DNA from 3 places in the Mesorhizobium sp. M1348 genome. Region 2 is predicted to be linked to each of the others. Evidence: riboswitches for the same ligand, from Rfam matches in the RefSeq annotation. Region 2 holds a riboswitch; each other region holds the start of a gene.

Evidence for each region. A riboswitch is a leader RNA that binds a small molecule or an ion and turns the genes downstream of it on or off. The one in region 2 is predicted to bind cobalamin.
Region 1: it holds a riboswitch for cobalamin, as region 2 does, so the genes downstream of both, NKH13_RS34485 (CbtB domain-containing protein) here and NKH13_RS32545 (DUF1636 family protein) in region 2, are expected to answer to the same signal.
Region 3: it holds a riboswitch for cobalamin, as region 2 does, so the genes downstream of both, metE (5-methyltetrahydropteroyltriglutamate--homocysteine S-methyltransferase) here and NKH13_RS32545 (DUF1636 family protein) in region 2, are expected to answer to the same signal.

What each region holds. Positions count from the first base shown of each region.
Region 1 is NZ_JAMYLH010000053.1:12,316-16,506, reverse strand. It holds gene cobO (cob(I)yrinic acid a,c-diamide adenosyltransferase) at 1-415, opposite strand, end outside; gene cobU (bifunctional adenosylcobinamide kinase/adenosylcobinamide-phosphate guanylyltransferase) at 417-938, opposite strand; gene NKH13_RS34490 (CbtA family protein) at 931-1,707, opposite strand; gene NKH13_RS34485 (CbtB domain-containing protein) at 1,723-1,902, opposite strand; cobalamin riboswitch at 1,939-2,136, opposite strand; gene NKH13_RS34480 (aromatic ring-hydroxylating dioxygenase subunit alpha) at 2,409-3,464, shown strand; partial or broken gene NKH13_RS34475 (MFS transporter) at 3,443-4,191, opposite strand, start outside.
Region 2 is NZ_JAMYLH010000040.1:14,778-18,968, forward strand. It holds gene NKH13_RS32535 (cobaltochelatase subunit CobN) at 1-209, opposite strand, end outside; gene cobW (cobalamin biosynthesis protein CobW) at 229-1,269, opposite strand; gene NKH13_RS32545 (DUF1636 family protein) at 1,266-1,700, opposite strand; cobalamin riboswitch at 1,739-1,942, opposite strand; gene NKH13_RS32550 (winged helix-turn-helix domain-containing protein) at 1,972-3,171, opposite strand; gene NKH13_RS32555 (NADH-quinone oxidoreductase subunit A) at 3,506-3,871, shown strand; gene NKH13_RS32560 (NuoB/complex I 20 kDa subunit family protein) at 3,862-4,191, shown strand, end outside.
Region 3 is NZ_JAMYLH010000037.1:5,598-9,788, forward strand. It holds partial or broken gene NKH13_RS31825 (MFS transporter) at 1-335, shown strand, start outside; gene NKH13_RS31830 (helix-turn-helix transcriptional regulator) at 547-1,380, shown strand; gene NKH13_RS31835 (hypothetical protein) at 1,501-1,827, opposite strand; cobalamin riboswitch at 2,507-2,707, shown strand; gene metE (5-methyltetrahydropteroyltriglutamate--homocysteine S-methyltransferase) at 2,803-4,191, shown strand, end outside.

The DNA.
Region 1 (4,191 bases), on a different contig from region 2:
CGTCAAGCACCACGAGGCTGATCGACGGCTCGGCCATCAGCTCGAGTGCCTTGGCCCAGGCGGCCTCGGCCGCCGCGATGTCGCGTTTCAGGTCCTGCGTCTCCCAGGTAAAACCCTCGCCCATCGCGTGCCAGACGACGCGGTCGCCGAAGGCAGCAAAGGCGTCCTTCTCGCCGGTGTGCCACTTGCCCTTGATGAACTGGACGACGCCGACGCGCTTGCCGTAGCCGAGCATTCTGAGCGCCAGCCCGAAGGCGGCCGTGGTCTTGCCCTTGCCCGGACCGGTGTTGACGATCAACAGCCCTTTCTCGACCGTCTTGGCTGCAACCTCGGCGTCCTGCACCGCCTTGCGCTTGGCCATCTTGGCGCGGTGGCGTTCCTCGTCCTTGGGATCGATGTGGTCGGTATCAGCCATGTCATTTCACCCTGAGCGGCAGCCCCGCCACCATCAAAAGCACAATGTCCGCGACAGAGGCGACGTCTTGGTTCAGCCGGCCGGCGGCGTCGCGAAACCGTCTTGCCAGCGCATTGTCCGGCACGATGCCCTGGCCGACCTCGTTGGACACCACGAACCAGGGGCCACGCGGCCGCGACAGCACATCCGCCAGCCTTCGGCATTCGGCCTCGACATCATGTTCGGCCAGCATATGGTTGGTCAGCCACAGCGTCAGGCAGTCGATCAGCACCGGCTGGCCGTCAGGCAGCGCCTCGATCGCGCCGGCAAGGTCGAGCGGCGCATCGATGGTCGTCCAGCCGGCACCGCGGCGCGAGCGGTGCAGCGCGATCCGTTCGCGCATCTCCTCGTCATAGGCTTGCGCCGTCGCGAGATAGCTCCACGGCGCCGGACAGGCACTCACCAGCCTCTCGGCATGCGCGCTCTTGCCGGAGCGCGCACCGCCGATGATAAGGGTCAGTGCCCCGGCAGCGCGGTCAGGCAAAGCTGTCGCGCAGGCTGGTCGCCGTGCCGGTGAAGCGGCCGCGCACCACGCCGACGACCGCGCCGAGCACCAGCCAGAACACCAGATTGGTCAGCGTCACCGCCACCACGAACTGGTGGTGCAGGCCTTCCGGGATCGCCGTCTCGAAACTGTCGGGCTGCGGCGCGCCAACGATATGCGGCGCGACGATCAACGCCACCGCAAGGACCGCCAGCGGCAGCGATCTGCGGAAGGCGATAAGGCCGAGACCGGCCGCGGTCGCCACCACTGTTGCCCACCACCAGATCTGGCGTTGGACAAGGTCGGCCGCCGGCATCGCCGGCAGTTCCGGCGGCAGGCCGAGGCCCGGCGCCAGCGTGAACACGGCAAAGCCGGCCAGCCCCCAGAACAGGCCCTGACGCCAATTGCCGATGCCGCCGGCGAACTCCGAAACCGCAACCAGGACCAGCGCAAAGCCGATACCGGTGACGATATTGGCAACGACGCTGAAGGCAAAGCGTTCGAAACCGTCGGCCGGCGCCCAGCCTTCGTCCTCCGCCGGAGCCATTGCTTCAGCCGGCGCGGCGCTGCTCATAGCCATCGTGCCCCCGGCGTTTTCGACCGGTGCCGCAGGTGCGGCGGCATGGTCATGGCCGCCGCCGGCCTGTTCGTAGACTTCGGCCTTCAGGATGAGCGGCACCGTGGCATAGGCCTGCATGCAGGCGAGAGCGACGCCGGCCACAAGCCCTGCGATCGCCGCGATGAACACGACGTTGCGAAACAGTGTCATGATGTCAGCCCCTTGTCAGTGGCAGGGAAAGCCCATCGAGTGGCGATAGTCGTGCGCGGCATTGTGGACCGCATCGATATGCGAGAAGCCGACAAAGCCCATGACGAAAATGCCGAGGAATGCAGCAAGCGCCAGCTGCATGAAACGCGACTGCGAGGAGACGGAAGCGCCGAGCGAGACGGAAGCGGTATTCATGTCTTGTCCTTTCGCCCTCCACCCGAGGGCATAGAAGTCAGTTTCCTGTCGCCGGCAGGTCTCCTGGCTCGCGGATCAGCGTCCTTCCCCACCTTCCCGAAGGCGAACCTTCAGTGGCATATGGAGAGGACTACCGCACACAGTTGCGGGGGCAGCCACGGCATTGGGCAAACAATTTCGCCCGCACCGCATTCCCTCTTGGTTCCAAACGGAACCGACGACATCAGCGACTATAGGCAGAATCGCCGCGCCCGGCAAACCAAATTCCGCCGGATCGTGTGGCGAATGCGCCGCCTCGCCAAGCTGCCCGGCCGGCGCCGCGATTGACAATTTTTACCGCCGGGTGTCGGCTGGCGGATGGGGAAGAAGCCGGCATGCAACCCAGCCCGAATGAGCGCGGTCCCTACAACGGTCTGACGCGGGCCGAGCCGACGCTGCCGTCATCGGCCTATTGGGACATCGCAGCCTACCAGCGCGATCTCGAGGCCATCTGATATCGCAACTGGCTGCTGGTCTGCCGCGAGGCCGACCTTGCCCAGCCGCTGGCTTTCAGAACGTTCCGCATAGGCACGCAGGAGGTCGTCGTGCTGCGCGACGAGACCGGCGAATTGCGCGCCTTCCACAACACCTGCCGGCATCGTGGCTCGCAGCTTTGCCAGCAGAGCGAAGGCCGGCTGAAGGCGCGGCTCATCACCTGCCCTTACCACGCCTGGTCCTATTCGCTGCGCGGTGATCTGGTGCGCGTGCCATCGAAATCGCTGCCGGACGGTTTCGACAAGGCCGATCATCCGCTCTACCGCGTCGCGCTTTCGGTGTGGCGCGGTTTTGTCTTCGCCAACCTCGCCGAGGATGTTGCCGGCTCAGCTGAAACATCCTTCGATCCGGCATCCGGCGACCTCGCCAACTGGCCGCTGGAAACGCTGCTGAGCGGCCATGTGCTGCGCAAGGTGATAAACTGCAATTGGAAGATCTTTTGGGAAAACTTCAACGAGTGCCTGCACTGCCCCGGCGTCCACAAGGACCTGTCGCGGCTGGTGCCGATCTATGGCCGCGGCCTGATGGGCCGGCACGACGACCCCGAATGGGCGCGCCACGCCGACAATGACGCGCCGGAATTTGCCGGCGGCTTGCGGGCCGGGGCCGAAACCTGGTCGCGCGACGGACGCGTCCACGGGTCGGTCTTTTCCGGCCTGACGCCGAGCGAGCGTGCCGCCGGGCAGACCTATGCCACCAGCTTGCCGTCGATGTTCGTCGTCGGTCATGTCGACTATGTCAGGACCGTGCGGCTGGTGCCGCTTGGGCCGGAGCAGACCGAACTCACCGCCGAATGGCTTTTTTCGCCCGAAGCGCTCGCCGATCCGGCGGCGGATATCGACAACATCATCGCCTTCGGTACCCAGGTGCTGGAGGAGGATGCTGATATCTGCGAGGTCAACCAGATGGGCCTGCGCTCGATGCGCCACAAGGCCGGCGTGCTGATGCCCGAGGAATATGACTTGCACCGCTTCCACAACAGGGTGCGCGAGCGGCATGCCGCACTTCAAAGCGATTTGGGCAGATAGCGCCAGGTGACGAAGCCGCAGACTGCCGCCAGCAGGCCGAGTGTCGCGAAAACCGCGCCCAGGCCGAAGAACGCCAGCACCACCGAATAGACCAGCGGCGGCGTCAGCTCGGAAAAGTCGAGATAGGTGCGGTAGACCGCCGCCATCTGCGCCCGCTCATACGAGCGCACCGAGCGCATGAAGGCGGTCGAGCCCAGCGCATCCAGCGCGATGGTGAAGAAGGCACCGCAAAGCAACAAGGCGCCGGTGACGAGCGGTGCGGCCTCGCCGACGGCGCCGGCCGCCAGCAGCGTTGCCGACATGGCGAAATAGGCGAACGTCATGGTGCGCCGGCCGCCGAAACGCCGTCCCGCCCTGCCCCAGAAGATGGCCATGAACAAAAGCGCATTGCCGGCCGAAACCAAGAGGCCGCCGGCCAGCTTGCCCTCGCCGGTGATCACCATGAACAACGGCCCATAGACGAAGAACGTCGTCCAGAAGCAGGAGCGGCCGAAGGCGATCAGCCAGGCGAGCCTCAGCCTTGGCTGCGCGACGAAGCGGCCGATATTGGCCAGCGGATTGACCGGCCGCGCCTTGCCGGGGCGGATCGACGGATTGTCGCCAAGCCGGTAAGTCCAGAACAGCGCCAGCAAGGCCATGGCGAAGACGGCCACCGCGCCATGCGCGGCATAGATGCCGAAACGCGTGTAGAGGAAAATGCCGAGCGTCGGCCCGGCGGTCCAGGCAA
Region 2 (4,191 bases):
AGGTCGACGGACATCGGATGGCGCAGGTCGCGCAAGGCGGCGAGCCGCATCGACGGCAGGCGGTGCGCATCTGCCTTCCACGCCGCCGCCAGCCCGGCCAGGTCGCTGTCGGTGAAGGACAGGGCCACGACATCCGCAGGCGTTTGCCTGAGATCGACAGGCTCGGCGAGATCGTCGAGCGAGGCGGATGTGGTGGTGAGGATGTGCATCGCGGCTCGTTACCTGGGGTCAGCCGGCGAGGATACGCTCGATCGCCGGGCGGTTCAGCCCTTTCAGGCCGATGACGACAAGGCGCGAGCGGCGGTCGTCTTCAGCGGTCCAGGCGCGATCGTAATAGTGATTGACGCGCGGACCGACGGCCTGCAGCAGGAGCCGCATCGGCTTGCCGCCGACTTCGACGAAACCTTTGACGCGCAACACGTTTTCTTCCTCCGCCGCCGTGGCGACGCGTAGTGCCAGCTCGTCCGGGTTGGACACGGACGCGATGTCGATGACGAACGAGTCAAAGTCGTCATGTTCGTGGTCGAGCTCGTCGTCGTGATGGGTCTTGCGGTTCTCGATGTCGTCCTCGACGGCGAGGCCGAGGCCGAGCAGCACCGACGGATCGACCTTGCCTTGCGAAGTCGGCACGATCTTCACCGCCCGCGCAACGTGCTTGCCGATGACGGCATTGGCACGGGCCAAGCCGGCTGCGTCCATCAGGTCGCTCTTCGACAGGATGATCAGGTCGGCGCAAGCGAGCTGGTCCTCGAATACTTCCTCGACCGGATCGTCGTGTTCGAGCGTCTCGTCCTGCGCGCGCTGCGCCTGCAGGGCATCCATGTCGTTGGCGACGCGGCCATCAGCCAGCGCCGGCCCGTCGACGACGGCGATGACGCCATCGACCGTGACACGGCTTTTCACCGACGGCCACTGGAAGGCCTGGACCAGCGGCTTGGGCAGGGCCAGCCCGGACGTCTCGATCAGGATATGGTCGACCCTCGGCGTCAGCGACAGGATCTGGTCGAGCGCCGGAACGAAATCGTCGGCCACTGTGCAGCAGATGCAGCCATTGGCCAGTTCGACGATGTTTTCCTCGGGGCAGGTGTCAATGCCGCAGCCCTTCAGGATCTCGCCGTCGATGCCGATGTCGCCGAACTCGTTGACGATGATGGCCAGGCGCTTGCCTTTGGCGTTTTCGAGCAAATGGCGGATCAACGTCGTCTTGCCGGCGCCGAGAAAGCCGGTGACGACGGTGCAGGGAACGCGCGAAAGGGAGGCAGCGGTCATATCGAGTCCTTCAAAAGGTCAAGGGGAGGGATGCGGGCAACCAGGCCGCGCTTCAGGCAATCGGGACGGCCGCGCCATGGAATGAGCCCATCCGTCGAGGTGGCGAACAGCTTTGCGCCGGTCACGAGATCGGCGCCGCTGGTCGCAGTCAGGTCGCCGAAGACGTAACTCCAGCAGCCGTCGCGCAGTATGGCGGCGCTGAGCCGGCGCTTGCAATTGCCGAGGCATTCGACGGTGCGGATTTTGATGTTTTCGCTGGAAGCGGCGCGGCGCGTGTCCTCGGCGAGCAGTTCGCCGGCGCGGGGATGAGCGTCCGAACCGGTCTCGTCACGGCAGGACGAGCAGACGATGACGGTAACTCCGGCCGGGGAATCACCATGGCCGGACAATAAATCCGCTGTCTCAGCCGAAAAACTGCTGTCGCGTTCCAAATCAGGCTCCTTGCCCGGAAAACCCGCCAGGCGATCGGATTCATTTGTCCTAGACGGCAGGTCTCCTGGCTCGCGGGTCATCGCCTGAGTGCCGCCTTCCCGGGAATATCCCAGTGGTTTTCGGCCGAGGCTCGTCGCTTACAGTTGCGGGGACAGCCGCGGATTTGAAATTGAGATTTCGCACCGCATTCCCTCTTGGCCCTTGCCGTTGCGGGCAGGGGACCGTCTGGAACGGATTTAGGCTTGTGAAGGCAGTCGTGTCAACGCACGTCTATGACGCGGCGATATCTGCGAGCGGCTGGCCAAGGTCGCCGGCAGCTGTCACCTCGATGCGCTCAAGCCCGAGCCAACCCTGCATCAGCTTCAATTCCTCGAAGAGTTCGGCAGCGGTTTGTGGCGGGGCGCCGGGCTCCGCATATGCGGCATGGACGCGCAATACGCCGGCCGGGCGGTCGGCCCTGAGGTCGACGCGCCCGACGATGCTGTCGCCGAGCAGGAACGGCAGCACATAATAGCCATACCGGCGCTTTTCGGCCGGCGTATAGATCTCGATGCGGTAGTGGAAGTCGAATAACCGCTCGGTGCGCGACCGCTCGAAGACGACGGGATCGAACGGCGCGAGCAAGGCGCGCGCCTCGATCCTGCGCGGCAAACGGGCGTTCTTGTGGAGATAGGCCGGCTTGTTCCAGCCTTCGACGCTCACCGGTAACAGGTCGCCGGCCTCGACCAGCTCCTCGATGCGACCCTTGATATCGGCGGGCGAGAGGCGGAAATAGTCGCGCAGATCGCCTGCCGTGGCGACGCCGTGGGCGCGGGCGGAGATACGCAGCAATTCGCGGTGGGCGTCCTCGGAGGATGGCACTGGCAAAGCGAGTACCGCTGGCGGCAGTACGTGCTCCGGCAGATCGTAGAACCGCTCGAAGCCGCGGCGATACGCGGTGGTGATGCGGCCGGCCCAGAACAGCCATTCGAAGGCATGCTTGGCATGGCTCCAGCCCCACCAGCCGCCCGAACCCTTCTGGCCTTCGAAAGCCGAAGCCGCGATCGGGCCTCGTTCGGCGACCTCGCGATAGATGTCTTCGATATAGGCGGCGTGCTCGCGGCCCCATTTGGCCAGTCCGCTGTACATTTCGTCGCCGCGCTCGGCCCGCTGCATGCGCCAGCGCATCAGCGGATAGGTCTCGACCGGCAAGAAGGAGGCTTCGTGCGCCCAATATTCGAAGACCATGCGCTTGCGCGTTGCGGCGGCGGCGTCGAGCAGCGCAAGCTTGTAGGGGCCAAGCCGCGAATAGAGCGGCATATAGTGGGCGCGCACCACGGCGCTGACGGAATCGATCTGCAGCAGGCCGGTACGGGCAAGCACGCGGGCCAGATGCCTGCGGTCGGGCGTACCGGCGGGGCGGGGGTCATTGAATCCCTGTGCCGCCAGCGCGATGCGACGGGCCATGCGAAGCGAGATTTTTTCTTTCATCAAGGGGTATCCTGATGATGTTGGACACAGCAGAGAATCTGCGATTTCCGCGCCATGCTAGCAGGGTTTTGGCGGCATCCATGTCAGGAGAGAAAAGTGGAGTAGAAAGTGAAGGAAATCAAACAGGAGCGGATCGGACCAGTTTTCCCGGATATGCCGTCCAGCACCGCGATTTGAACAAGGTTTGACTTGCTTCGCCGAAAGCGCTGCGCTAACCCTCGCCGCGTTGCAGCATAGAGCCCCTTAAAACGGTTCAGTGGTTAAACTGTCACGCTTCCGCAAGTGGGTCCGGTGCTGTAATCAGAGTGGATTGGCCGCCAACGGAAACTGCAGCATGAACGCACTTTTAGGTTCGTACCTGCCCATAGTCCTGTTCATCGGCGTGGCGCTGGTGGTCGGGCTGGCGCTGCTCGCCGCACCCTTCCTGGTGGCCTACCGCAACCCCGATCCGGAAAAGCTTTCGGCCTATGAGTGCGGCTTCAACTCGTTCGACGACGCCCGCATGAAGTTCGACATCCGCTTCTACCTGGTGTCGATCCTGTTCATCATCTTCGACCTGGAGGTGGCCTTCCTGTTTCCTTGGGCGGTGTCGTTCAGTCAGATCGGCATGCTCGGTTTCTGGTCGATGATGGTGTTTTTGGCGGTGCTGACCATCGGCTTTGCCTATGAATGGAAGAAAGGAGCGCTGGAATGGGATTGAGCGACAATTCCGGCACGCTCGTCGCGCCGAAGCCCAAGGGCCTCATCGACCCCAACACCGGCAGGCCGGTGGGGGAGGACGATCCATTCTTCCTGGAGATCAACAACGAGCTGGCCGACAAGGGCTTTCTCGTCACCTCGACCGAGGCGCTGATCACCTGGGCGCGCAGCGGCTCGCTGATGTTCATGACCTTCGGTCTCGCCTGCTGCGCGGTCGAGATGATCCATACCTCGATGCCGCGCTATGACTCGGAGAGGTTCGGTGTCGCGCCGCGCGCGTCTCCGCGCCAGTCCGACATCATGATCGTTGCCGGCACGCTG
Region 3 (4,191 bases), on a different contig from region 2:
CTCGCTGTTTAACGTCACAGTGCAGCTTTCGGCGCCGCGGTGGGTGGTTGGACGCGCCCTCTCTCTATCAGACGGCCACATACGGCGGCATGGCGGCGGGAAGCTGGCTTTGGGGCGAACTGGCGGATGTCCAAGGTGTTTCGGGAGCCTTGCTCGTCCGCCAGCTGGTTCTTGTCATTGGGGGACTGATGGGCATCCTTCTGCGTCAGCCGGATTTTGAAACGCTCAATCTGGATCCGACCAACAAGTTCAGCGAACCGACGCTGCAACTTGACCTGCGGCCACGAAGCGGTCCGATCATGGTGATGGTCGACTATCGTGTCGATCAGAGAGATCCAGACTCGCCCACAATAATTATCTGAATTTCAGCAGTAATTTTTGATCGCCCATTCGTGCTGTGTACCAGCCCTGTGTCTTGCGCAAGTGGTCACGAACGGCTGCCGGAGCCTCGAAGACGCCCTAAAAACACATGCTGCGATTTTTGAACACGCTTGACGATTAGATTAATTCATCCACAATGCGTGTGTTGAACACGCGAGGTGAGTTATGAACATGAAAGAGCTTAGGGTTCGACTGGGCATGACTCAAAAAGATTTGGCAGAGCAGATGGCAACGACGCAACAGACTGTGGCCCGTTGGGAAACAGGCAAAACGCAGTTGAACGTCGAGCAGATCAAGGACCTTTGTCTCACGTTGAAATGCACGGTCGAGGAGCTGCTGGGCTGGAAGATTGATGTCGAGGAGTGGCGCACGAGCCCGTTTGCAATTGCCGATGCCGAAACGCGATACGGCACGCTCAGAATCAAGACGACTGTTGGCAGCCGCCAATATCCTATCGATGAAAAGGCGCGTGAATCGATTTTACGTCAGTTGAAGGAACTTCATAATCTTCGTAGAAATAACACAAGCAGGCCATGGCTGTATTGTTGGAGCCTTGACAACAAAATACTCTTGATAAATCCGCAATATGTCCGCACCATTGAGCTTATCGGTGAAGATGTAGAGGAGATGCCAGAGTATTATCATCCAGAAATCTATCGGGCTTTGGATGACTGGGATAAGGGTGAGGTTTCAGGAAAGCTGAAGAAAGAATGCGATGCCATCATCGCAGAGATGGGTGATCAGGAAGCCGTGCGCATGGCCTCCTATGTTCGCGTCACATATGACGACGGAGAAGATGAGTGGAACTTCTTGGATGAAGAAACCGCTACGACTTTCTTCGGATTGGAAGCTGCGACCTTTGACGTTCCCCAGTGTAGTTTCGCCGAAGTGGAGGAAGAAGGTTACTACCGAGCGCGATACGCCAACCTTGATCGCGTCGCGGTGATGGAGGTTCCAAGCGACCGTTATCACAGATTGACCGCGCCCGAGGAAGCTTAGAACCATCCACGAAGGGCGCATGTTACATCTCGACCTTGCGTGGTGCGTTTTCAGTACGAGATGACGTTAAGCGTAGGTAGTGGCAGGTAAGAGTGCTCGACCAGAAGCTCAACTGCCTCCTCAATATCGCTGCCGATGTGCCGCAGGACACGTCCACGGGAGCGTGGATAGGCGTGAAGTTCCTGCACTCCACGGTCCGCTCTCCCATCGCCGGTGTGTGCCCGACGCCATCTTGTGGACGAGCTTGGCCGCCTGCACCCGGTTGTATTCCGGCTTGCGGTCCGCCTGGGGGGCCGCCGCGATGGCTATCTCCATGTCAATCGGCGCCGAACTTTGACTGCCCGCTGCTTTTGATGATTTGGCGAGGTCCCGCGCATAATCAGTCTTGGTCTTCTCCTTGAGGCCCTGTGTCGCGAACTTGTGGTCCAGCAGGGCAAACAGGTCCAAGTCCCCCTCCGCCCGTGGCGCTGGCTTGCCCTCACCGCCCTCGGCTTCCAATTGGGGAACCGCTTCTGCGCGCTGCACCGTGGCGATTGTCCGCCCAAGACGCATCACAAGATCGAACGCCAAACCGTGCGCGTGCACGACGATTTGCCGCTCAGGCCTCATTTGGACAGGACTTGAGCTGGCCCGGTGGTTTGAGCCGGGTTATCTTGAGCCGGTGGGCTGCGAACAAGCAGTTCGAGACATTGGCCTCGATCACTTCGCAACAGGCCGCTGCGCCGGGCCTCGGGGTGCTCCCCTCGAAATCGTTGTGTCGTATCACCGAGGGCATCACGGCCAACAGTTTCCACATGGGCAACAGCCTCGCCATTGAGCCGGATGTGGTCGCGAGCAGATCACCAACGAAGCGGTCGGAAGCTCGGAGCCGAAGTTCGACGCCGAGGTGGCGTTCGCATGATGCGGGAAGCAGCACCACGGCGCTTGCCGGTCGTTTGCCGCCGGCAGCCGACGAACTCCTATCCTCCTGGACAAGGGCGCCGTGCGTCATTGCTTTGATTTACCGGCCGCTCAAGGCTTCCACAGTTTTCGCTTTCGAGGCGACCTTTGCAACATGCCAACGGAAATTTAACATAACGACATAAACATTTCTTTATGCGGCGTTGACAAAGAAGCGAACTGCTGTAATTGTCTCCCGCGTCGTGGTTCTCCGTACGGCGCTGCCGCAGCGGAGCTAAGAGGGAAGCCGGTGCGATGCCGGCGCTGCCCCCGCAACTGTTAGCGGCGAGCCAACCCCACTCATGTCACTGAGGCGAATAGCCTTGGGAAGACGGGTAGAGGCTATGACCCCGCGAGCCAGGAGACCTGCCACGGCGAATTACGTCCACGGGCGGGGTGTCTCGGTGGCCGCTGCAGCCTGGCGTTCGTGCCGGCCTGCTAGCGCCTTCCTTGTCACCGACGCCCCAACCATCGGGGTCTGGCATGACTGTCTCTCAGCAAATTCCTGTAGCAACGCTCGGCGTGCCCCGCTTCGGTCGTCGGCGAGAACTGAAATTCGCGCTTGAAAGCTACTGGTCCGGAAAATCGTCCGCTGCCGAGCTTCTCACGACCGCGAAGGCGCTCCGTGCCGCTAGCTGGGAGGAGCAGCACGATCGCGGCGTGTCGAAAATCCCGTCGAACGACTTCTCGCTCTACGACCATGTGCTCGACACCGCAGCCATGGTCGGCGCCGTTCCATCCCGTTACGGCTGGAATAGCGGCGAGGTTCCACTTGACATCTACTTCGCAATGGCGCGGGGCAACCAGGGTCAGACGGAGGATTGTCGACACGCTGGTCACCACCAGGCGGCTCATCGGTCTGATGTAACCGCGATGGAAATGACCAAGTGGTTTGACACCAACTATCACTACATTGTGCCGGAACTCAACGATGATCAGACGTTCGCCCTCTCGTCGACGAAACCGGTCGATTACTTCATCGAGGCTAAAGCTCTCGGCGTTCACACACGCCCAGTCATCCTTGGACCGATCACCTTCCTCAAGCTGGCGAAATCGCCTGCCAAAGGATTCGATCCCATCGCGCTCCTGCCGCGGCTGCTGCCCGTCTACGAGCAACTCCTGCAGAGGCTGAAGCTGTCTGGAGCCGACTGGGTGCAGATCGATGAGCCAGCGCTTGTCCTCGATCTGAACCCGAACGAACGAGCTGCGTTCGAATTCGCCTATGGCCAGCTGTCGAAAGCCGCGCCCGAGCTGAAGATCATGCTGGCTACCTATTTCGGGCCGCTGGGAGACAATCTCGAAACCGCGGTTTCTCTGCCCCTGGCCGGGCTGCATATTGATCTCGTGCGCGCTCCCGAGCAGCTGGAAACGGTGGGTCGGCTCGCACCGAAGGATCTGGTGCTCTCGCTTGGCTTGATCGATGGCCGCAACGTCTGGCGTGCGAACCTGCCCGCCATTCTCGACCGCATCAAACCGATCGTCGCCGGCTGGCCCTTGGACCGCGTCGAGATCGCGCCTTCTTGCTCGATGCTGCATATACCGATCGACCTCCGCATGGAGACGGAACTCGACGCGGACATCAGGTCGTGGCTCGCCTTCGCGGCCCAGAAGACCGACGAGTTGGTGTTGCTTGCCCGGGCCCTGTCCCAAGGCAGGGATGCGGTGGCAGGCGCGTTGAAAGCGTCTGCCGAGGCTGCCGCCACTCGCGTGACATCCACGAAGATCCATGACCCGCTGGTTGAGGGGCGGATCGCCAGCATTGACGACAGCATGAAGCGACGAGAGAGCGCTTTTGCCGAGCGCTCCAGAGTCCAGGCCGGCACGCTCGGGCTGCCGCCGTTCCCGACGACGACCATCGGGTCCTTCCCGCAG